Regions from separate parts of the Janthinobacterium kochi genome, predicted to be linked through region 2. Evidence: predicted binding sites of a transcription regulator. Region 2 holds the regulator's gene; each other region holds the start of a gene.

Region 1 (3,960 bases), on a different contig from region 2:
AGCACCGTGATGTCCATTTCCATGGCGATGCTCATGGCCAGGTTGACGGCGCAATACGTCTTGCCTTCGCCGGGCATGGCGCTGGTGACGACGATCAGGTTGCCGTGGCGGATGGCCTCGGCGCCGCTGGCGCGCGCCTGGCGCAGCAGCGGGCGTTTGATGATGCGGAAATCTTCGGCCACCGAACTGCGCCCGCCTTCCTGCGTGAGCATGCCTTGCTCCGCCAGCCGGGCCAGGTTCAGGGCGCGGTATTGGGGGTTGCTGGCCGCCTGGGTGTCCGCGCCGTCTGCGCCATCGGCGCTGTCCGCTACGTACGGCACGGGGGCTTCGGCGACGCCCAGGATGAGGGCTTCCTGCCTGCCGCTGTCCTTGCTGCTGCGCTCCTTGCTGGTCATCGTCGCTCCCGTGGCATGGTCTAGAATTTGAGCAGCGCGGCCGTCATGACCCCGCCGTACAGCAGGAACAGGCTGCCCAGGCAGCCGGCAAAGCCATAGCGGGCGCGGCGGCGGCGCACCTGCTGCAGCGGCGTCCAGTTCATCGATACTGTGCCCAGCACGTTCAAGCCCGTGGCATCGCGCAGTTCGGCAGGGCTGAGGAAGGTGGGGCGCACCTGGCTGATCAGCAGGGCCGTGGCGATGCCGGCCACCAGGGCCGCGCCCAGCGCCGCACTGAACAGCAGCGGACGGTTCGGGCCGACGGGCGCATATTGCACCGTGGGCGGGTCGATGATCTTGAAGGCCATCATCTCGGTGGTGGAACTGAGTTCGCCCGACAGCTTGGCCGCTTCGCGCCGGCCGATCAGCTTTTCATAGTTTTCCTTGTTGATGATGTAGTCGCGGTTCAGTTGCGCCAGCTGCGATTCCACCTCGGGCACGGCATTGCTTTGCGCCAGCAGGCGCTCATTGCGCGCGTTGTATTCCTGCACGCGGGCGCGGATGGCGGCTACCTTGGCGTCCGCGTCCGTCAGCGCCACCTTCAACTGCTGCAGCATGGGGCTGTAGTTCTTGCCCGGGTCGCCGGCCGCCGTTTTCAGCTTGCTTTCCTCGATCTTGCGCTCTTCCAGTTGGGCAATCAGGCGCTTCGAGGCGATGATGTCGGGATGCAACTCCGTAAATTGCATGCGCAGGCTGTCGAGGTTCTTGTTGAGTGAGGCGATGCGCTCATCGAGTTCCGGGTTCGTGATGGCCGAGGCGTTTGGCTCCAGGTCGAGCACGGGTTCGTCGCCTTCGATCTGGCTCAGGATGGCCTTGCGCGATTGTTCCGCCTCGACCAGTTCCAGCTTGGCATTGTTCAGGCTATCGGACGACATCAGCAGCTGGCTGCCATAGTCGATGCCCTGGCGCGGCAGCAGCAGGTTGTTGCGGATCTTGAATTCCTTCACCAGGTTTTCCGCCGCGCTCAGCTTGTCCTCGTAATTCTTGATCTGCTCGTCGATGAATTGCACGGCTTTCTGCGAATCGCCCTTTTTGCCCTGGAAACTGCCTTCAACAAAGATGGTCAGCAAGCTTTGCACCACGTCGCGCACCAGCTTCGGGTCGCGCCCGCTGTAGCTGATGGTGTAGATGTCGTAGGCGTTGGTGCCAGTGATCTTGATGCGGCTCATCAGCTCATCGAGCCGGGCTTCGTGTTCGCGCACGGACTTCGAATCGAGGTCGAGGTCGACCATGCGCATGACGCGCTCCACGTTCGGGCGACTGAGCAGGGTGCGGCTCATGATGGCCACCTGCTGTTCCGTGTTCGGCACGCTGGTCATGCCGGCCAACAGAGGCTTGAGGATGGTTTGCGTATCGACAAACACGCGCGCCGACGTCTGGAAGTCGTCGGGCAGGGTGATCACCTTGATGAAACCGCCGATCGCCACCAGCCACGCCACCAGCACCGCATGCCAGCGGTACTTCCAGATGCCTTTCAGGCTGGAAAGCAGTTGCTGTATCAATTCCTCCATGTCGCTTCCTTCTGGTGACGGTGCTGCACGGTCGATGGCTGGGCGGCGCGGACAACGGCGTCTTGCAAGAAATGCTTGCCTGTTGAGTAAGCAAAGTATAGGGCGCCTGGGAAGCAAGATTTCCCAAAATGATTGCTTCTTGATACGCCTCAAGGTTCACTTGCCGGGTTTTAATAATCATAGGAAGTTCGCGGCCCAGGCTGGTTCTGCGGGGCCGGCCATGGACGCGCCATCGACTCGAAGAGGCCCCGCATGAATCCGTTTCGCCGTGCATTTCTATGCCACACACTGGTACTGGCGGGTAGCGCCAGCTTGCTGGGGGGCTGCCGCACACCTTATCCGCTGGCGCCCGCCGACGACAGCGCGCCCATGCACGACTACCTGATCGGCCCGGGCGACTCCGTCAACATCATTGTCTGGCGCAATCCGGAAGTGTCGCTGACGGTGGCCGTGCGGCCGGACGGCAAGATCACCACGCCGCTGGTGGAGGATTTGGCCGCCAGCGGCAAGACCTCGACCCAGCTGGCGCGCGACATCGAGCAAGCCTTGGGCAAGTTCATCCAGCAACCGGTGGTGACGGTCATCGTCACCAATTTCTCGGGCCCGTACGGCGAGCAGATCCGGGTCATCGGCGAGGCGGCCAAGCCGCAGGCGCTGCCGTACCGGCTGGGCATGTCGCTGATGGACGTGCTCATCGCCGTAGGCGGCATCACTGACTTTGCCGCCGGCAACAAGGCCAGCATCATCCGCATGCGCGAAGGTAGCCAGCAGCAGCTGGGCGTGCGCCTGGACGACCTGCTCAAGAATGGCGATATTTCCGCCAACGTCATGATGCGCCCGGGCGACGTGCTGTTGATACCGGAGAGCTTCTTTTAGTAGCGATCTGAGCAATATCAAAACAGCAGATATATTTGTCTTTTTGTTCTTTTCAGCAAATTTCAGCGTGTAATTTTGCCATCTAAAGGGAAATTTCTTCTGTTTTTTTAGCTAATGGTGGGAACTTTTTTCGTCTTTTTCTTGTCACAAGGCATTGGCTTCAGTCCGTCTCGGCGGCGGCCGATGAACGTGAGGACAAGATGAGCTTTCAAGATGAACCCATTATTTCCTTCGACACGCCAGGCACCTTCAGTGACCTGGTGGTGGGCGAGGGGCAGATTGACCCGGCCATGGAGCACGAGCTCGACCTGCAGCGCTTTCATATCCGCATGGCCAATTCGCGTGGCCGGCGCGAAGCGGCCAGTTTGCTGATCCGCAAGATGTACGGCTGGCGCGGCTATGCCGTCGATCCCGGCATCGCGCATGCGCTGAATAAAATCACCCTGTTTGCAGAAACGGCCGGCTCCACCGTCGGCACCATGACCTTGTGCCTGGACAATGACGAGACGGGCTTGCCCGCCGATGAAAACTTCCGCGACAAGCTCGATGTGCTGCGCGAGCAGGGCCGGCGCCTGTGCGAACCGTCGCGCCTGGCCATCGACAAGGGCGTGAGCAAGCGCGTGTTTGCGGCGCTGATTCATATTTCGTATATCTATGCCCACAATATTCACGGCTTCACGGATTACGTGATTGAAGTCAATCCACGGCATGTGGTGTTTTACAAGCGCATGCTCGGTTTCAAGGATTTTGGCGGCGAGCGAGAGTGCACGCGCGTGGGGGCGCCGGCCGTGCTGCTGCGTCTGGACCTCGACTACATGGGGGCCCAGATCCGCAAGTACGGCGGCATGATGGAACAGCATGGGGGTGAACGATCGTTTTACCCCTTTTTTTTCCCGACATGGGATGAACCTGGCATCACCGACCGGCTGCGGCAGGGGCGCAACTGAGTCATCTATTTTTCAGCATGATCGCCTGCATATGGCTGCCCGGAATCGCATACGTGATGCCGCTGGGCGCGCTGATGGCGGCCTCTCTCAGGCCTTTGACATACACCATGTTGACGATGCCGTAGACGAGGCCGGTTTCTGGATCATACAAGGGGCTGCCGCTGCTGCCCGGATATGCGGTCGCGTCCAGCT
Region 2 (3,960 bases):
AGGGCTGTTGCTGCGCCAGGCGTTCGCGGTACAGTTCGATGGCGGCAAAGCCGGAGTCCACTTCGTCGGCCAGCCAGCCCCACGCCTCGATCAGCTTGACGATCAGTTCGCGCGTGGTGCGGTTATCGTCGGCCACCAGCAGGCGCAACTGGCCCAGGGCCGGCGTGCGCCGCGTTTCGGCCGGCTGCGCCAGCATGTCGAATGGCACGCTGAACCAGAAGCGGCTGCCCTTGCCTTCGCTACTGGCGACGGCGATGTCGCCGCCCATCATGTGGATCAGCTGCTTGCTGATGGCCAGGCCCAGGCCCGTGCCGCCGAAGCGCCGCGTGATGCTCTGGTCGCCCTGTGAAAATGCGGAAAACAGTTGCTGTTGCTGCAACTCCGTCATGCCGATGCCCGTGTCGCGCACTTCGAAGCGCAGCCAGGCGCGCCCGTTTTCGCTCTCGGCCAGACTGATGGCCACCACCACTTCGCCGCTCTCGGTGAACTTGATGGCATTGCCGGCCAGGTTGACGAGGATTTGCTGCAGGCGCTGGGCGTCGCCCACCAGGCGCCGCGGCACGTCGGGTTCGACGGCAATGGCCAGTTCCAGCTCCTTTTCGCCCGCATTCATCGTCATCGTCGTGGCCAGGGTATTCATCACTTCGTCGAGGTCGAATTCGACGGGCGACAATTCCATGCGGCGCGCCTCGATCTTCGAATAGTCGAGCACGTCGTTGAGGATGCCCAGCAGCGACTGGCCCGCCACGCGCACCATGGTCAGATACTTGCGCTGTTCCGTATCGAGCTTGGTATTGCCCAGCAAATACACCATGCCCAGCACGGCATTGAGGGGCGTGCGGATTTCATGGCTCATGTTGGCCACGAAATCGCTCTTTGCGCGGTTGGCCGCCTCGGCCCGGTCGCGCTCCTGCTCCAGCTCCGCCGCGCGCGATTCGAGCTCCTGCTGCAGGCGGTCGCGTTCGCCCATCAGGCCGTTGAACGCCTCCGTCAGTTCGCCGATCTCGTCGCGCTGCTGCACCGGCACGGGGGTGAAGCGGCTGCCGCTGGTGCGCAGCGCCAGCAGGGTGTCGCGCAGGCGCACCAGCGGCGACAGCAGGCGCACGGTGACCCAGCCCAGAACAAAAGCGGCCAGCAGCGAAGCGAGGATGCTCCACAGTACCAGCCGGTACAGCACGCCATTGAACGGTTCGAAGGCATCTTCGACGGGCAGCGAGGCGGCCAGCAGCCAGTTTACGGACTTCAGGCGCTTGAAGCTGTTGACGGCCGTGATGCCGCGGCTGTTGGTGCTGACCATGCTGCCTTCGCCATCTTCCTTCAGCAACTGCGTGGTGGTCAGGTTGGCGTTCGGCTGGCGCGGCTGCAGCAAACGGCGGGTATCGGGGTGCAGCACATAGCGCGGCACCGCGCCGCGCGTGAGGATGAAGTAATAGCCGCTCTTGCTGATCTTTTCCGAGCGCAGGCGGCCCAGCAGGTTGTCCTTGTACAGGCGCAGCACGCCTATCACCACACCGGCCACCTGGCCATCGGCGGCCAGCACGGGCGCCACCATCTGCACGATGGGCATGCCGCTCGACTTGCCCAGCATCGGTTCGGTGATCATGGGCTGGCGCGTGCGCAGCACGGTCTGGAAGTACTCGCGCTCGGCGACGTTGATGCCGATGCGCCCTGCCACCTGCGGCATGTCGGCCACGATGGCGCCATGCGCATCGAGCACCAGCACGTCATCGAACAGCACCAGCATCGAGCGGCGCGCATAATATTCGCGCAATTGGGCGGGCTGGGCGATCAATTCCGGCGGCTGCTGCCTGGCCGTCAGCGTGACGATCTGCAGCAGCATGTCCAGCTTGTCGTCGAGCTCGGCAGCGGTGCGGGTGATCAGGGACGATTGCTGGCTCAGCAGTACTCTGGTGAAGTCGGCGCGCATGTGCTGCACCTGTATCATGGTGACCAGCGCGATCATGGCGATCGAGGTCAGGCTGGTGGCCAGCGCGACTTTTGCTTTAATGCCGAGAGGCTTCATGATTTCCTTTTCAGTACCGGGCGGCACAGGCGGCAGATAATGCTGTCAGGAATTTTCCTATCAATACATCAACTTGGCAAGCGGCGCCGCGCATATTGCCCTCCCCGCATGGGCATTTGACGATGTTGCCATATAATTAAAGTCAGAACGTGGTTTATTCAGCGTAATTGCGGTGAAATTGGCACACGGCAACTCTGTATGCAGTAAACTCGTTATTGCATTTTCTAAAAGGTACCGACATGACTGAAGCGCTACTCACTCCCACCTTGCCCACAGTGACCGTGGAAGCGTTGCGTGCGCGATGCTCGACCTGCAGCATGCATCAATTGTGCTTGCCGATGGGCCTCGATGTGGGCGACATGGACAGGCTGGACCAGATCATCGGCCGCCGCCGCAAGATCGTGCGCGGCGCCTCGCTGTTCCGCATCGGCGACTCGTTCCAGAACCTGTACGCGATCCGCCTGGGGCACTTCAAGACGTACCAGATCAATCCGGGCGGCGAGGAGCAGGTGACGGGTTTCCAGATGGCCGGCGAACTGCTGGGCATGGACGCCATCAGCGCCGACCGCCACCACTGTAATGCGGTGGCGCTGGAAGACAGCGAAGTGTGTGAAATTCCGTTTTCCAGTCTGGAACAATTGCTGGGCAATATGCCGACCCTGCTGCGCCATTTCCACCGCATGATGAGCCAGGAAATCACGCGCGAGCAAAGCGTGATGCTGTTGCTGGGCAATATGCAGGCGACGCAGCGTTTTGCCGCCTTTATCGTCAACCTGGCCTCGCGCTATGAAGCACGCGGCTATTCGGCCAGCAAATTTCAGCTGCGCATGTCGCGCGAGGAAATCGGCAACTACCTGGGCCTGACCATCGAAAGCGTCAGCCGTTTATTGTCGAAATTCAAGAAGGAAGGCTGGCTGCGCGTGTCGAACCGTGAAATTGAAATCCTGCAGCCGGCCAAGTTAAAAGCTATCACGGCCGGCACCGACGTCTGCAAATAAGGCTTACAGTTCCTCATCGGCGTGCAGCGCGATGCTGCGCTGCAGCGGCCAGGTCCAGATGCCGGACAGGCGCCACTCGCGTTTGTCGTTTTCCACCAGCACTTGCCAGCGGCTGCGCTCGAGCATCGGCAGCGCTACCGAGAAGTTGCCGGCCGCATCGGGCTGCACCAGCAGCTTGATATCTTTTTCCGGCAAGGTCGCATGCGCCAGATGCAGCTGCAGCGGACCCTGGTAAGCCTTGCCGAAGCTGTGCACGGAACCACTGAGGCGCGCTGCAGCAACGTCGTACGACAGGCTCGTATCCATGGCCAGGTTGCTGGCGATCGTGTCGCGCTTCAAATCCTGGTTGATCGCCTTGCCCTGCTTGTAATAGTCGCCCACCACCAGCGCATCAGGCTGCGTAAACGCGATATAGCCCATGAAGCTGCCGACGACCACGGACAGGCCGGGACCGATCATCAGCAGCCAGGGCCAGCGATGCTTGTACCACGGGGCAACGGGGGCTTGCAGCTTGAGACTGTCGGACATGATATTTCTCCTGTTTAATCGGCCAATCCCCATCCGGGGACTGGCCTTCCTACATTAGCGCGGCACGATGAATACCGCGCTTTCACGCACATGCAGCGATGGGTCGTCCAGCGAGTGCAATTCGATCGCAATCTTGTTCGAGCCCTTTTCGCCGACCCCGTGCGGCACGCGCAGGCGGATCGGCCAACCCAGCGTTTCCGTCGGCTGCAACATCACTTCTTCGCGCGTCAGCAAGGTCAGGCCCGGCAAGCCGGAGACACTGATTTTAAAATGCTGGCTTTGCTCCGAGGTGTTCATGATCTGCAGGCGGTAGACGTTTTCGATCATGCCGTCTTCCACTTCGCGTCCCATCGAACCGCGGTCGCGGATCACGTCCATTTTCAGGGGCGTGCGCAGGGCCAGCGAGGTACA
Region 3 (3,960 bases), on a different contig from region 2:
CACCAGATGGGGTAGGCGAACACCAGGTGTTCGGCCCAGCTGATGGCTTCCTGCGCCGCCAGCAAATCCGCTTCCAGCGGCTGCACCTGGCGGTAGCCTTCGTGCAGGATGGGGTCGAAGTCCAGCTGGCCCAGGCGCAGTTCGCGCACCGTGTGGCCGGCCGCGCGCGCCGTTGCCACGTAGGCGTCGGCAAGGGCACCGCAAAAACTGTCGCTGGAGGGATGGCCGAGGATGACCAGGATGCGTTTTACGATAACTGTCGCCATGCTGCATGCTTTCAAAAAAAGAATAGCTTGCATGTTAAAGCCTGCCCCTAGTGGCAGAGTCAAGCGCCGGTTTCAGGCCGCCGCCGGCAGGGCCTGGCCCGCCAGGCAATCCTGGATTTCCATGTCGATCTCGCCCAGCTGCGCATCGAGCCGGCGCAGGTGCGCGATATCCTGCTGTACTTGCGCGCGCTTGGCGGCGATATGCCGGGACAGAGCGGCCCAGTCGGTGTCGTCGCCGGCCAGGATGGGCAGCAGCTCGGCCAGGCGAAAGCCCAGCGCCTGCGCCTGGCGTATGAGTTTGACTTGCGCCAGGTCTTGCTGCGTGTAGACGCGGTAGACGCCGGAACGGCGCACGTCGCCCAGCAAGCCCAGCGCTTCATAGTGGCGCAAGGCCTTGGGCGAGGTGCCCGCCAGGCGGGCGATTTCTCCGATGTACATGGCTGTCCTTTATCAAGCTTGAGCGAATCTTACCGCAAGGCAGCGTTGCCTTGGGCCGCTCAAGCGCGACTTCAGGCCCGGCGCGGCGGGATTTTCTTCGCCGTGCATTCTGCGCAAGTGCCATACAGCGACAGCGCATGTTCATGCAGCACGAAGCCCCGCTCGGTAGCGATTTCATTTTGCCGCAGTTCGATGCCTTCATCGACGAATTCATCGACCTTGCCGCAACCCGTGCAGACAAGGTGGTCATGGTGCTGGCCTTCGTTCAGTTCAAAGACGGCATGGCCTGATTCGAAATGCCGGCGGAACAGGATGCCCGCTTCGGCAAACTGCATCAGCACGCGGTAGATGGTGGCCAGACCCACGTCGATTTTTTCAGCCAGCAAGAGTTTGTAGACATCGTCCGCACTCAGGTGCTTGATCGTGCCTTCTTGAAACAGCTGCAGAATCCGCAAGCGGGGGATGGTCACTTTCAAGCCCGATTCACGCAGTTCCCTCAATATATCCATGTCTCCCATTCCTTGTATAGTCGCCTAGCGAGGTACGTCATTATATCGCAAATGATAATCATTACCATTCTCATGTGCGAACCGGACATAGTATGCTGCGCGCGCAGGCGGCAATCCAGTGACATCTGTGCAAGTGGTGATTGCGCGGCGGGCAACTGGGGTCCGCCTGGCGCGGCGGGCTGGCCGCCGGAGAAACGGGGGCAATGCGAGCGGCCACGCTGCAATGCCGCATTTTCTTGATCTGGGTAAAGAAAAAAATCGCTTTAGTGATGCCATCTAGCACTATTTGATGTGGATCAAAGTTTTTGTTGCACTGCACTCTTAGACTTCGCAGCGTTACTTAACGACAAAAAAGAGGGAACTAGAATGAAGAAGTCCGCAACTGCAGCAGCAATCGTCCTGGCCGCCATCGGCGCATTCGCCGGTAATGCAATGGCGCAGGAAAGCCCATGGCTGGTGCGCGCCCGCGCCGTGCACATCGATCCGGCCGATAAATCTACGCCTCTTGGTGGCACCGGCGCATCCGACCGCGTGACGGTCAGCAGCAAGACGATTCCTGAAATCGATATTTCGTACTTTTTCACACCGAATATCGCTGCCGAGCTGATCCTGACCTACCCGCAAAAGCATGACGTCAAGCTCGACGGCGGCAAAGCCGGCACCTTCAAGCACCTGCCACCGACGCTGTCGCTGCAATACCACTTCATGCCTGAAAAACAGTTGAGCCCATACGTGGGTGCTGGCGTGAACTACACGAATATCTCGGATGTCAAAATTCCTGGCCTGCGCCTGGAACACGACAGCTGGGGCTTCGCGCTGCAAGCCGGTGTCGACTACAAACTGGACAAAAACTGGTCCTTGAACTTCGACATCAAGAAAGTACAGATCCGCAGCGACGTCATGACCGCTGCCGGTGCCAAGGTCAGCGAAGTCAAGATCGATCCTATCCTGATCGGTGTAGGCGTCGGCTACCGCTTCTAAGCATGGCATGACAGCGCCCGCGTGGCGCGCAGAATAAAAAAGGACGGCCGGGTTTGCACCTGGCCGTCCTTTTTGCATTGTCTGCGCCGGTTTATTTTTTCAGTGTCTTTTCCAGCGCCAGCTGGTAGTCCGTCTTTTCGTAGCCGGCCAGGTATTTGTTCGTCGCGTCGAGGAAGGCGCGCGAACGGTAGGCCGCTTCCAGGTCCTTGACCCATGGCTTGGCTTTGTCAGCCGTGCGGATGGCCACCAGGTTGATGTAGCTGTCCGAGATCTTTTCCACGGCGAGGGCCGACGTCAGCTTCATGCCGGCGGCCAGGGCGAAGTTACCGTTGACGAAGGCGTAGTCGGCATCCGCCAGCGAACGTGGCAGCTGCGCCGCTTCCAGCGGCACCAGTTTCAGCTTCTTCGGGTTTTCCAGCACGTCGCGCTCGGAAGCGCGCAGCGGATCGACGTTCGGTTTCAGCTTGATCCAGCCCATCTTTGCCAGCATGACCAGCGCGCGCGCCTGGTTGGTCGGGTCGTTCGGCATGGTGATGGTGGCGCCGTTTTTGACTTCCGCCAGGGTTTTTTGCTTGCCGCCGTACAGGCCGATCGGCATGGTCGGCACGGTGATCAATGGGCTCAATGGCAGCTTGTTATCGGTGGCGAACTTGGTCAGATACACGATGTGCTGGAACACATTGGCGTCCAGCGACCCCTCTGCCAGCGCGTAGTTCGGCTGCACGTAGTCGTTGAATTCGACGATCTTGACCTTGTAGCCCTGTTTTTCCAGGATAGGCTTGATGCCCAGCTTCAGCTGGTCCGAATACGGGCCGGAGCTGGTACCGATGACGAGTTCTTTCGGGTCCTTGGCGTAGGCAGCGGTGGCGAAGGCCAGGCTGGTGGCGGCCAGGAGCAGGTTGCGGCGAAGGTGGTTCATGTAGGTCCTTGTATCTGAATAGGAATTAACGTTTGTCTAGGCGCTTGGCGATGCGCGTGCCGGCGAACTGGATGGTTTGCACCAGCACGATCAGGATGGCCACGGTGACGACCATGATGTCCGTCTCGAAGCGGTAGTAGCCGTAGCGGATGGCCAGGTCGCCGATGCCGCCGCCGCCCACCACGCCGGCCACGGCCGAATACGACAGGAAGCTGATCGACAGCACGGTCAGGGCCAGCACCAGGCCGGAGCGCGCTTCGACCAGCAGCACGCGGAAAATGATCTGCATTTCCGACGCGCCCATGGCATGCGCCGCCTCGATCACGCCGCGCGGCACTTCGCGCAGGTTTTGTTCCACCAGGCGCGCAAGGTAGGGAATGGCGGCGAACGACAGCGGCACGGCAGCCGCCAGCGGGCCGATCGATGTGCCGGCGATGATGCGTGTAAACGGCGTCAGGGCGACCAGCAAAATGATGAAGGGGAAGCTGCGCACGGTATTGACCAGCCAGCCCAAAATCGTCGACAGCGGACGGTTTTCCAGCGACTGGCCTTCCGAGACGAGGAACAGCACAATGCCCAGCGGGCCGCCGATCAGGATCGCGGCGGTGAGACCGATGCCCAGCATGGTCATGGTCTGGCCCAGCGCCACCCAGATTTCCGGCAGCAGCTTGATGACGTTATTGATCGATTCTTCAAACATGTGTTGCATCCTTCCATGCGGTGGCTTCAAACGCCTCGGTGCCGTAATACGCCAGCTCGCGTCCCAGCGCCGTCTTGCGCGCGGTGGCCGTGTCGCTCAAATCGAATTGTTCGGCGATGGCGCCGTTTTCCACGACGGCCACGCGGT

The links. The regulator FNR, encoded in region 2, switches genes on or off when oxygen is low (the NO sensors DNR and NnrR bind a similar motif). The targets are predictions, from matches to a motif close to TTGATNNNNATCAA.
Region 1: ACQ4WL_RS11835 (XrtA system polysaccharide chain length determinant) is a predicted target of FNR. The motif match lies at 2,085-2,098, and genes of this name have one in related genera.
Region 3: ACQ4WL_RS01965 (OmpW/AlkL family protein) is a predicted target of FNR. The motif match lies at 1,500-1,513, and genes of this name have one in related genera.

Annotation. Positions count from the first base shown of each region.
Region 1 covers NZ_JBNYXO010000004.1:320,332-324,291, forward strand. Annotated here, with positions in the region: gene ACQ4WL_RS11830 (XrtA-associated tyrosine autokinase) at 1-395, opposite strand, end outside; gene ACQ4WL_RS11835 (XrtA system polysaccharide chain length determinant) at 416-1,945, opposite strand; gene ACQ4WL_RS11840 (XrtA/PEP-CTERM system exopolysaccharide export protein) at 2,198-2,821, shown strand; gene ACQ4WL_RS11845 (N-acyl amino acid synthase FeeM domain-containing protein) at 3,022-3,768, shown strand; gene ACQ4WL_RS11850 (S1 family peptidase) at 3,770-3,960, opposite strand, start outside.
Region 2 covers NZ_JBNYXO010000018.1:65,300-69,259, reverse strand. Annotated here, with positions in the region: gene ACQ4WL_RS25645 (response regulator) at 1-2,023, opposite strand, end outside; gene fnr (fumarate/nitrate reduction transcriptional regulator Fnr) at 2,263-3,021, shown strand; gene ACQ4WL_RS25635 (FixH family protein) at 3,025-3,549, opposite strand; gene ccoG (cytochrome c oxidase accessory protein CcoG) at 3,604-3,960, opposite strand, start outside.
Region 3 covers NZ_JBNYXO010000001.1:404,651-408,610, forward strand. Annotated here, with positions in the region: gene ACQ4WL_RS01950 (NAD(P)H-dependent oxidoreductase) at 1-266, opposite strand, end outside; gene ACQ4WL_RS01955 (MerR family transcriptional regulator) at 339-704, opposite strand; gene fur (ferric iron uptake transcriptional regulator) at 776-1,213, opposite strand; gene ACQ4WL_RS01965 (OmpW/AlkL family protein) at 1,580-2,194, shown strand; gene ACQ4WL_RS01970 (MetQ/NlpA family ABC transporter substrate-binding protein) at 2,286-3,113, opposite strand; gene ACQ4WL_RS01975 (methionine ABC transporter permease) at 3,139-3,813, opposite strand; gene ACQ4WL_RS01980 (methionine ABC transporter ATP-binding protein) at 3,806-3,960, opposite strand, start outside.